One region of the Streptomyces sp. NPDC033131 genome, then DNA from elsewhere that is predicted to be linked to it. Evidence: riboswitches for the same ligand, from Rfam matches in the RefSeq annotation. Region 1 holds a riboswitch; the other holds the start of a gene.
The links. A riboswitch is a leader RNA that binds a small molecule or an ion and turns the genes downstream of it on or off. The one in region 1 is predicted to bind cyclic di-AMP.
Positions count from the first base shown of each region.

Region 2: linked by a shared signal. The riboswitch ahead of ACZ5XS_RS40335 (LysM peptidoglycan-binding domain-containing protein) and the one ahead of ACZ5XS_RS31635 (transglycosylase family protein) in region 1 are both predicted to bind cyclic di-AMP.

Region 1 is NZ_JBVIPA010000030.1:104,566-110,284, forward strand. Features, by position in the region: gene ACZ5XS_RS31615 (Ppx/GppA phosphatase family protein) at 1-733, opposite strand, end outside; gene ACZ5XS_RS31620 (DUF501 domain-containing protein) at 730-1,311, opposite strand; gene ACZ5XS_RS31625 (FtsB family cell division protein) at 1,334-1,810, opposite strand; gene eno (phosphopyruvate hydratase) at 1,959-3,242, opposite strand; gene ACZ5XS_RS31635 (transglycosylase family protein) at 3,634-4,329, opposite strand; cyclic di-AMP (ydaO/yuaA leader) riboswitch at 4,333-4,509, opposite strand; gene ACZ5XS_RS31640 (LysM peptidoglycan-binding domain-containing protein) at 4,692-5,705, opposite strand.
Region 2 is NZ_JBVIPA010000054.1:19,784-25,502, reverse strand. Features, by position in the region: partial or broken gene ACZ5XS_RS40345 (peptide MFS transporter) at 1-234, shown strand, start outside; gene ACZ5XS_RS40340 (CocE/NonD family hydrolase) at 457-2,505, shown strand; cyclic di-AMP (ydaO/yuaA leader) riboswitch at 2,787-2,949, shown strand; gene ACZ5XS_RS40335 (LysM peptidoglycan-binding domain-containing protein) at 2,955-3,695, shown strand; gene ACZ5XS_RS40330 (HAD family hydrolase) at 3,699-4,511, opposite strand; gene ACZ5XS_RS40325 (LacI family DNA-binding transcriptional regulator) at 4,615-5,643, opposite strand; gene ACZ5XS_RS40320 (carbohydrate ABC transporter permease) at 5,679-5,719, opposite strand, start outside.

The sequences.
Region 1 (5,719 bases):
TGGAGTCGTACGCGGGGAGGTTCTGGGCGATCGCCGAGACCGTCGTCACCGAGCCGGCCAGGCCGACCAGTGTGTGCGCCTCCCGCAGCGGGACCGTCTGCTCGGCCAGGTCGAGGGCCGCCTCGATGTCGGCCCGCATCGCCGCGATCTGCCCCTTCGAGGGCGGGTCGCTCACCACCCCGTCCCGCACCAGGTGCCGCTCGGTCATCCGGACGCAGCCCACGTCGACGGAGCGCGCCGCGCGCACGTGGTCGTCGCCGACGACGAACTCGGTCGAGCCGCCGCCGATGTCCACGACGAGGTAGGGCTTGGCGTGGTCGTCGCGGCCGGTCAGTTCCCTGGTGGCGCCGGTGAAGGAGAACTCCGCCTCCTGGTCGCCGGTGATGACCTCCGGCTCGACACCGAGGATGTCCAGCACCCCGCGCACGAACTCCTCCCGGTTCTCCGCGTCCCGGGAGGCGGAGGTCGCGACGAAACGCAGCCGCTCCGCACCGTGCTCCTTGATGATCGCCGCGTACTCGCGGCAGGCGGCGAAGGTCCGCTCCAGGGCCTCGGGGGCGAGCCGGCCGGTACGGTCGACGCCCTGGCCGAGGCGGACGATCGTCATACGGCGGTCCAGGTCGACCAGGGTGCCGGTCGCGCCCGCGCCGGAGGCGTCATCGGACTCAGTGGCGTCGGCGACGAGGAGCCGGATGGAGTTCGTGCCGCAGTCGACGGCGGCGACCCGGGTCACTTGGCCTCCTCCTGAACCTGAGCGTCCTGAACGTCACGAGCGTCCTGGCCGCCCTGGCCGCCCTGGATGGACGTCACGCACGTCCCCTTGCGCCACCACTCCGGCAGCATCTCCAGCGCCTCGTCGCCCAGCGGGTTGACCCCGGGGCCGGCTGCCAGGGAGTGGGCGACCAGGACGTGCAGGCACTTCACGCGGTCCGGCATGCCGCCCGCGCTCGGGAAGCCCTTCAGCTCCTCGATCTCGTCACGGCGCCGGACGTAGTCCTCGTGCGCGGCACGGTAGGCGGCGGCGAGTTCCTTGTCGGTCTCCAGCCGCTCGGTCATCTCCTTCATCACGCCGTTCGCCTCCAGGGTGCCGATGGCGGAGTTCGCCTTCGGGCACGTCAGGTAGTACAGCGTCGGGAAGGGGGTGCCGTCGGGGAGACGGGGGGCCGTCTCGACCACGTCCGGCTGGCCGCACGGACAGCGGTGCGCGATCGCGCGCAGACCGCGCGGCGGACGCCCGAGCTGCTGTTTGAAGGCCTCGACGTCCGCGTCGGTGGGCTCGGTGCGCGGGGTGGTCGGCGGGGGCGTTTGCATGCCTGTCTTTCCATCGGTCGGTTCACTGGTCGGAGGCGTCGGACTTGTCGACGCCGTCCCAGACGTTCGCGTACCAGGGGCGGTCGGCCGCGCCGAGGTCGGCGCGCGACTGCCGGGCCGCGTTCGGGTCGATGACGATGTAACCAGTCTCGCCCGGCATGACGTAGTGCAGCCGCTGCCGGATCTGCTGCTCCGCGTACGCGTCGTCCTGCCAGCGCGCCTTGAGGTCGCGCAGCTGCTCGACCCGCTGCCGCGCCTGCTCCTGCTGGCGCCGCACGTCGGCGATCTCGGCGCGCTGGGAGACGTACTGCCTTATGGGATAGGCGAGCGCCACGATCAGCGTGCACAGCACCATGGCGAGCAGCGCGGCCCGGCCGGTGAGCCGGGAGCGGCGGGCCTGCCGTTTGGTCTGGGAGCGGTAGACACGGGCCGCGGTCTGCTCACCGAGCAGCTTGATCCTGGTCGCGGTGGAGAAACGGTCCCGGTCCTTCACGGCCATGTCCCCCGCCTCCCGTCTCACACGTACGTACGTCCCCGGACACGGTACGGGACCGGGTACGGGGACGTACGTACGACTGGCTGGGCCTTGACCCCGCTTGGGTCAGGCCTTGCCGTGCTCAGCAGGTGCGGAGCGCTGTGGCCACTGGTCAGGCGGTACGAAACCGCGGGAACGCGCTGCGGCCGGCGTACACCGCGGCGTCGTCGAGGATCTCCTCGATGCGCAGCAGCTGGTTGTACTTGGCGACACGCTCGGAGCGGGCCGGGGCGCCGGTCTTGATCTGACCGCAGTTGGTGGCGACGGCGAGGTCGGCGATGGTGACGTCCTCGGTCTCGCCGGAGCGGTGGGACATCATGCACTTGAAGCCGCTGCGCTGGGCCAGCTCGACGGCGTCCAGGGTCTCGGTCAGCGAACCGATCTGGTTGACCTTGACGAGCAGGGCGTTGGCGGCGCCCTCGTCGATGCCGCGGGCCAGGCGCTCCGGGTTGGTGACGAACAGGTCGTCGCCGACGATCTGCACCTTGTCGCCGAGCTTGTCCGTGAGGACCTTCCAGCCGGCCCAGTCGTCCTCGAACAGCGGGTCCTCGATGGAGACGAGCGGGTAGGCCGCGACGAGCTCCTCGTAGTACTCCGTCATCTCGGCGGCGGAACGGTCCTTGCCCTCGAAGGAGTAGACGCCGTCCTTGTAGAACTCGGAGGCGGCGACGTCCAGGGCCAGGGCGATCTGCTCGCCGGGGGTGTAACCGGCTTCCTTGACGGCCTCGAGGATGAGGTCGAGGGCCTCGCGGTTGGAGCCGAGGTTCGGGGCGAAGCCGCCCTCGTCGCCGAGGCCGGTGGACAGGCCCTTGGCCTTCAGCACCTTCTTGAGGGTGTGGTAGACCTCGGTGCCCCAGCGCAGCGACTCGGAGAAGGACTCCGCGCCGATCGGGGCGATCATGAACTCCTGGATGTCCACGTTGGAGTCGGCGTGCGAGCCGCCGTTCAGGATGTTCATCATCGGAACGGGCAGCAGGTGCGCGTTCGGACCGCCCAGGTAGCGGAAGAGGGGGAGGTCGCTGGCCTCGGAGGCGGCGTGGGCGACGGCGAGGGAGACGCCGAGGATGGCGTTGGCGCCGAGCGAGCCCTTGTTGTCGGTGGCGTCCAGGTCGAACATCGCCTGGTCGATCAGGCGCTGCTCGGTGGCGTCGTAGCCGACGAGCTCCGGGCCGATCTGCTCGATGACGGCGAGGACGGCCTTCTCGACACCCTTGCCGTGGTAGCGGTTCGGGTCACCGTCGCGGAGCTCGATGGCCTCGAAGGCACCCGTGGAGGCGCCGGACGGAACGGCGGCACGACCCGTGCTGCCGTCGTCGAGGCCGACCTCGACCTCGACCGTGGGGTTGCCTCGGGAGTCCAGGATTTCCCGGGCTACGACGACGTCGATGGACGGCACGAGCATCTCCTTCTTCAATGTGACGCGGGCTGGCAGGACCGCGGTGGGCACTGCGAGACGAGCCTAACCGGCTCCGGGCGATCGGCCAGCCCGTCGACCACCCGATGGACAGAACCGAGAGTAAATTGTTTCCGAACGGAACAAAGAGTCCGGTGCAACGTGTGCGGAAACCCGCACGAAACCCCGCATGAAACCCCGCATGAGATCCGCACCGGCACCCATGGACCCGCACGGACCCCGCCTGAACCCCGCATGAAAGAGCCCCGCCCCGGTGCGTACGGGGGAAGACGCACCGGAGCGGGGAGCCCGTGGGGACGGGGGTGGCCCTCACGTGCCTCCACTGTGGAGGCCACGCCTGGGAGGGCCCTGTGGTTCGACTACGAGCCGCGTGTCACTTCAGGTGCAGCTGCTGGCCCGGGTAGATGAGGTTGGCGTCCTCGACGATGTCCTTGTTCAGCTCGAACAGCTTCGCCCAGCCGCCCTTGACGTCGTTCTCCTCGGCGATCGAGCTGAGGGTGTCGCCCTTGGCGACCTTGTACTCGCCGTCACCCTTCTTGACCTTCTTGCCGGTCGGGGTGGTGACGGTCTTCTTCGCGGCCGGACGGTCCGCGGAACGGGACGCCTGCTGCTCCGAGGAACGGGTCGAGGTCTCCGAGGAGTCGCTGCTCGAGCCGCTGGAGCTGTTCGACGTGGTGTCGGTGCTGCCGTTGTAGGCGGAGCTCGACAGGTTCACGCCGCAGTGCGGCCAGGCGCCCTTGCCCTGGGAGGCGAGGACCTTCTCGGCGACGGCGATCTGCTGGGACTTGGAGGCCTGGTTGGCCTGCGCGGCGTACTGCGTGCCGCCGTACGCGGCCCAGGTGGAGGCGGAGAACTGCAGACCGCCGTAGTAGCCGTTGCCGGTGTTGATGGACCAGTTGCCGCCGGACTCGCACTGGGCGACGGTGTCCCACTCGGAGGCCGTGGCGGCGGAGGCGCTGCCGGCCGCCATCAGCGGGGCGGCGACGGCGGCGCCGGTGACACCGGCGATGGCGATGGCACGAGTGGCCTTGGACGGGCGGCGGTGCTTGCCCTTGCTGGAAAACAGCATGGTGGATCCCCTCACCGACGCCTGCGAGGTGAGCTGTCGGGTTCGGGCCGGTTGAGTTGCCCGGCCGTGCTGCGCACTGTTCGTGCGCGGCACGGCTTCACCCCAAGCCGGACCCAGCTCAACTGCTGGTCCCGGCACTTACCTTGGGTCCCCCGCTCCTGCCTACGGCGCTTGACGCGACGACTGTTCCCGTACGGCCGCTGGCAGGATTCGGCGTTGCGGCAGCCGGGGCTCGTGTTGGCGAGCGGTCACGACGGTAGACACGCGATCCGCGGAATTTCAAAGACGATCAAGGCTTCTGAGAGTCATCCCACACTTTCGCCAAAACGGACATTCAGCGCGAAGTGTGACGTGAACTCCCGTTAGTTTTCGCCCGATTCGACACCGAGAGAGAGGGTCTGACCGGGCACGATGACGCTCGGGTCGACGCCGATCGCCTGCTTGTTCTCGGCGTAGAGCTCACGCCACCCGCCCTGGAGACCAAGGGAGTCGGCGATGGACGCGAGGGTGTCTCCGACGCGGACGGTGTACGAGTCGGCGCGAACGGCGTGACGGCCCGTCGAGGTGCCGCTGCCGGCCTCGTCGGCGCCGCTGTCGGCGGCGGCCTCGTCGGCACTGCCGCCGCGGTGCCGGCCGGCACTGAGGGAGCCGGTGTCCACGAGGGCCGAAGAGCCGCCCTCCTGCCAGGACTTGTCCGAGTCGTCCAGCTTCGTCTCGCCCGTGGAGGAGCTGTCGGAACCCTGTGAGTTCTGCGCGTCGCCGGGACCCGAGCCCGCATCGGACGACGAGTCGGATCTGTCTGTTTTGCCGGTCTTGCCGGAACCGTCCGACCGGGCGCCGGAGCTGGACGGGGTGGGCGACGCCGACACGTCCGAGGGCGCGCCCGCCGACGAGTCCGCCGAAGATTCGGACGAGTCCGACAAGCCGGGCGAGTCGGGTGATTCGCTACTGTCCGACGTCGCGCCGTCCGCCACGCCCGTGTCGACGTCGGCCGCCGCGGAGTCCTTGCTGAGCCCGTTGAGCAGTCCGCAGGTGGACCAGTAGCCGACGCCCTTGTCCGCGAGAATCTTCTCGGCGACCGCTATCTGCTGGTTGCGGCTGGCCTGGTCGGCACGCGAGGCGAAGTCGAGACCGCCGTACCGCTCCCAGTCCTCCTGGGCGATGTGGAGCCCGCCGAAGTACCCGTCGCCGTCGTTCTCGCTCCAGGACCCACCCGTCTCGCAGTTCGCCACCTGGTCCCACGTGGTGCCGGTCGCCGCGCTCGCACCGGTGGCGCCGAGAAGCGGGATCGCGATGGCGGAGCCCGTCACTCCGGCCGCCACGAGAATGGCCGGAGCCTGGCGGGGGCGACGATGACGGCCGTTCCCGGAGAGCATGCGGAAACCTTTCA
Region 2 (5,719 bases), on a different contig from region 1:
CTCGAGGTCTGGGAGCGCTTCTCGTTCCTCGGCATGCAGGCCATCCTCGTCCTCTCCTTCGCCGACACGGTGGCCCACGGCGACATGGGCATGTCGCCGGGTACCGCCGCCTCCGTCGCCGCCGCCCGCGTCCTCGGCTCGTACCGGGCGGTGCTGTGGGGCGGCGTACTGATCACCTGCGGCCACTACTCCATGGCCGTCCCCAGCACCACCATGACCTGGATGGGCCACGGCCGGCCGCACGCCTCCCACAGGATCGCGATCGGTGTCGTCCTCGGCGGTCTGCCGTTCCTCCTGACGGCCCAGACGGTGAAGCTCTACGACGACGTCTCCAAGCCCGCCCACTTCGGCGTCGACGGCGCCGTCGCGGTGGCCGCGGGTCGGGCGGTCATGACCGCGGCGCCGCGGCCGCGGCGCACCATGCACCCGGTCCACTGAACTCACGGGGTCACGCTCATGCACATCCGTACGTCCTTCCCCTACGAGACGGCCCACGAGGACCTCCGCATCCCGCTGTCGGACGGGACCCTCCTCTACGCGCGCGTGTGGCGTCCCCTCACGGACGAACCAGTACCCGCGATCCTCGAATACCTGCCCTACCGTCTGACCGACTGGACCGCGCCCCGCGACTGGCAACGCCATCCCTGGTACGCGGGCCACGGTTACGCCTCCGTACGAGTGGACGTGCGCGGACACGGCAACAGCGAGGGCATCCCCGGTGACGAGTACTCGGCGACGGAACTGGCCGACGGGGTCGCAGTCGTCAACTGGCTGGCGGCGCAGCCCTGGTGCGACGGCAAGGTCGGCATGTTCGGCATCTCCTGGGGCGGCTTCAACTCCCTCCAGATCGCGGCCCTCGCTCCCGAGCCGCTCAAGGCGATCGTCACGGTCTGCTCCACCGACGACCGCTATGACAACGACGTGCACTACATGGGAGGTTCCGTCCTCGCGGTGGACATGCACGCATGGGCGGCCACCATGCTGGCCTTCGGCTCCCGCCCGCCGGACCCGCGGTACGTCGGCGAGGGCTGGCGGGACATGTGGCTCAAGCGCCTGGAGGAGACCGCCCCTCTCATCCACACCTGGCTCGACCACCAGACCCGGGACCGTTACTGGCGCCACGGCAGCGTCTGCGAGGACTACGGCGCGATCGACGCCGCCGTCCTCGCGGTCGGCGGCTGGCACGACCCGTACCGCGACACGGTCCTGCGCCTCGTGGAGCACCTGCCGGCCGGCCGGGTCCGCGGCCTGATCGGCCCCTGGTCCCACCAGTACCCGGACCGCGGCCTGCCGCCCGGCCCGGCCATCGGCTTCCTTCAGGAGACCCTGCGCTGGTGGGACCACTGGCTCAAGGGCAAGGACACGGGCGCGATGTCGGAACCTCTCCTGCGCGCCTACGTCACCGACTCCCACCCCCCGGCCACGGTCTACGACACCCTTCCCGGCCGCTGGGTCGGCGAGCCGGACTGGCCCTCCCCCAACGTCACGACGATCTCGTACGGCCTTCAGGGCGCCCCTTTCCTGGTCCGCTCCCCGCAGCACACGGGCATCGACGCCGGCCGTTTCCTCCCCTTCGGGAACGACGCCGACCTGCCGCCCGACCAGCGCGAGGAGGACGGCAGGTCGGTGTGCTTCGAGTTCGAAGCCGCCGAGGAGACCTGGGTGTTGGGGCGGCCGAAGGTACGGCTCAGGCTGACCTCCGAGGTGCCGCGCGGGCAGGTGATCGCCCGCGTCTGTGACGTGGCCCCGGACGACTCGTCGACCCTGGTCACCCGCGGCGTGCTGAACCTGTCGGCGCGGCAGGGGCGGGACCAGGTGGTGCCCTGGGAGCCGGGTGTCACTCAGGACGTGGAGTTCGAGCTGAACGGCATCGGTCACGCCTTCCCGGCCGGCCACCGCATCCGCCTCTCGGTCTCCTCCGCGTACTGGCCGTGGATCTGGCCGCAGCCCGGCTCGGCGGCGGGCTTCACACTGGACCCGGAGGGCAGTTTCCTCGAACTCCCGGTGCGGACCGGGGAATCCGGCTCCGGCACCACCTCGGGCACCGGCATCACCTTCGAGGAACCGGAGCACTCCGCGCCGCTGGGCGTCAATTCCCCGGTCACGCTGGACGAACCGCGACCGGAGCGGCTGGTCGTCCGCGATGTGGCCAAAGGTGAGTGGCGACTGGAGGTCGACCCGCTCCCCCACTCTCGACTTCGCTCGAGCGGGGGGACCCCCATCGGCGGCACCCGCGTGTATCCCGATGGCCTGGAATGCACCGAGGAAGCGCTGGAGACGTACACGATCAACGAGTCGGACCCGCTGTCGGCCCGTGCCCGCTCGGACTGGTCGGTCCGGTTGCACCGCCCGGAGCTCGCCTGGGACACGGCGGTCCGTACCCGGTCGGAGCTCGGATGTGATGAAACGGGCTTTTTCACCTCAAACGAGGTCGTGTGCACGGACGGCGGCGAGGTGGTCTTCCACCGGACCTGGGAGAAGCGGATCCCACGGACGGCCGGTTGACTACGAGTTGGGCTCATTGCCCGATTTGACACCCTTGCGAACGCGCGTGAGTTGGGTCACTCGCGCCCGTTTTCGGCCCCGGCGCCACCGGCCCGCTTTCCGCCTTGCGCGGTGCGCCAGTTGAGTCTTGGCAACCGCAAAGGATCAAGCGCCCCATATGCCTCAGACCAAGGTCAACAGGTCGATGTGTGATTCCGCCACTTGTTACGGACATGTGCTCTCGCATACGTTCCGGGCCTGTCGGGCGGACGCCTAATCCTGCCGCCGCCCAACAGGACACTCATCGACCATCACCGCACGGCAGGAGCGGGGGAACCAGGTAAGTCGCCGTTCCGGGCTCACGCCGGTACGGCTAGGGGTGAAGTCGCGCCGCCTCACGGCGACGCGGCCGGGCAGCTCCCGCCCGAACCCGACAGCTCACCTCGTAGGCGCCGGAGAGGAACAGCGCCATGGCCGCACGAGGCAAGCACAGCCGCCCCCGCACCAACCCGTTCACCCGAGGCGTCGTCACAGCCGGCACAGGCATCGCCGCCCTCGCCCTCCCGCTCCTGAGCGCGACCACCGCGAGCGCCGCGCAGCCGGCCAAGGCCCCCGCCGCCGCGCAGGCCGCAGCGCAGGTCAAGTCCGTCACGTACACCACGGTCAAGGGCGACACGCTCTACGACATCGCGGACACGTACGACACCCCCGGCGGCTGGCAGCAGCTCTACAAGGACAACCGCGAGGTCATCGGCGACAACCCCCGGCTGATCCACACCGGTGTCGACCTGACGGTCAGAACGGCCAAGAAGACGAGCACGCCCGCCAAGAAGCCCGCCCAGTCCGCGGCCAAGGCCACCCAGGCCACCCAGGCTTCCGTCAAGACGTACGCGAACAACCTCGACGGCTGGATCCGCGAAGCGATGGACATCATGGCGCAGAAGGGAATTCCGGGCTCGTACGACAGCATTCACCGCAACATCATGCGCGAGTCGTCCGGCAACCCCCAGGCCATCAACAACTGGGACTCCAACGCCGCCGCGGGCACCCCGTCCAAGGGCCTGCTCCAGACCATCGACCCGACCTTCCAGGCCTACCACGTGGACGGCACGTCGTGGGACCCGTACGACCCGGTCGCGAACATCACCGCGGCCTGCAACTACGCGGCCGCGCGGTACGGCTCGATCGACAACGTCTTCGGGGCGTACTGAGCCCTACCGGAGCGGAAACAGTCTCTCGAGGACGACGGCGACGCCGTCGTCCTCGTTGGACGACGTGATCTCGTCGGCCACGGACTGGAGTTCGGGGTGGGCATTGGCCATGGCGACGCCGTGCGCGGCCCAGTCGAACATGGGGATGTCGTTGGGCATGTCCCCGAAGGCGATGGTGTGTTCGGGCCCGAGGCCCAGATGGTCGGCGGCCAGGGCGAGGCCCGTCGCCTTGGTGATGCCGCATGGCTGGAGTTCGACGGTCCCGGGACCCGACATGGTGACCGTCGCCAGGGAGCCGATCACTCCGCGGGCCGTGGCCGCCAACTCGTCGTCGGACAGATCGGGATGGCGCAGCAGCACCTTGCTGATGGGCGCGCTCCACAGGTCGTCGCGCCGCCCGACCCGTACCGCGGGCAGGGTCGGGTGGGGCATCAGATAGCCCGGCTCGATGAGGGTCAGCCCGTCCACGCCGTCCTGGTCGACGGCCGCGTACACCTGGCCGATCTCGGCCTCGATCTTGCCGAGCGCGGTCTCGGCCAGCTCCCGGTCCAGGGTGACCGACCACAGCAGACGGTCCGCGCCGGCGTCGTACACCTGCGCGCCCTGCCCGCACACCGCGAGCCCCTCGCTGCCCAGGTCGTCGAGGAGCGGCCGCACTCTGGGCGCCGGGCGGCCGGTCACCACCAGATGCCGGGCCCCGGCCGCCGCCACCCGCGCGAGCGCGGCGAGCGACCGGTCGGAGAGGGTGTCGTCGCCTCGGAGCAGCGTTCCGTCCAGGTCGGTGGCGATGAGTGAATATGCGGTGGGTGCGGCCATGATCAGAGAATACGGATGGAACGCCCCGGCGACTCGACGCGAACCGGACGGCTACAGCCTTCACATGCGTTGACGCCTGCTCCGGTTACGGCAGTTGGCGCGCTCACGCGGAGTCCCGTACCACCAGTTCCGTGGGCAGTATCACTCCCGACGTGTCCTCCCCCGCGATCTGCGCGAGCAGCATGCGGACCATCTCGGCGCTGATGCGCTCGAAGGGCTGACGGACGGTGGTGAGGGCGGGGGTGATGGCGGTCGCCGCGGGAGAGTCGTCGAAGCCGCCGACAGCGATGTCATCGGGGACCGAACGGCCGCTCTGCTGCAGTGCGTTGACGACTCCCTGGGCCATGAGGTCGGAGGCGACGAACACCGCGTCCAGGTCGGGGGCCTGGGCGAGCAGCCGGTGGGCCGCCTGCTCGCCACCGGTGCGGCGGTAGTCGCCCTCGGTCACCAGCGCCGGGTCGTAGGGCAGCCCCGCCTCGGCGAGCACCTCGCGGTAGCCCGCCAGCCGGTCCGTGCCGCCGGGGGTGTCCAGCGGGCCGGTGATCATGCCGATGCGGCGGCGGCCGCTGCCGAGGAGGTGACGGACCATCTCCCGGGCCCCGTCGCGGTCGTCGGCCGCCACGTAGCTCACCCGGGAGCCGAGACCCATCGGCTTGCCGCAGGCCACCAACGGCATTCCGGCGGCGCGCAGTTCGGCGGCCACCGGGTCCCCGCTGTGACTGGAGACCAGCAGGACGCCGTCGACGTGGCCCGAGGTGATGTAGCGGGTCACACGGCGGCGGTCGTCGTCGGTCGCGGCGAGCATCAGCAGCAGCGGGATGTCGTGCCGGGCGAGGTGCTCGGTGCAACCGCGCAGCAGCACGTTGAAGTTGGGGTCCTCGAAGAACTTCTCCTGCGGCTCGGTCAGGAGGTAGGCCACCGAGTCCGAACGTCCCGTACTGAGGCTGCGCGCATGCCGGTTGACCACGTACCCGGTCTTCCTGATGGCGGACTCGACCGCCCGGCGGGCGGCCGGGGAGACGTAGTGGCCGCCGTTCAGGAAGCGGGAGACGGTGCCCCGCGACACGCCGGCCTCCCGCGCCACGTCGTGGATGGTGGGCGGTCGGCGGCGTCCGTTGGCGCTGGTGGTCATGTTCCTCGTTCGTGACGGTGGGGTCGGCGGATGCCTCAGGCCTTGACCGAGCCGCTCAGCAGGTCCAGGGACCAGA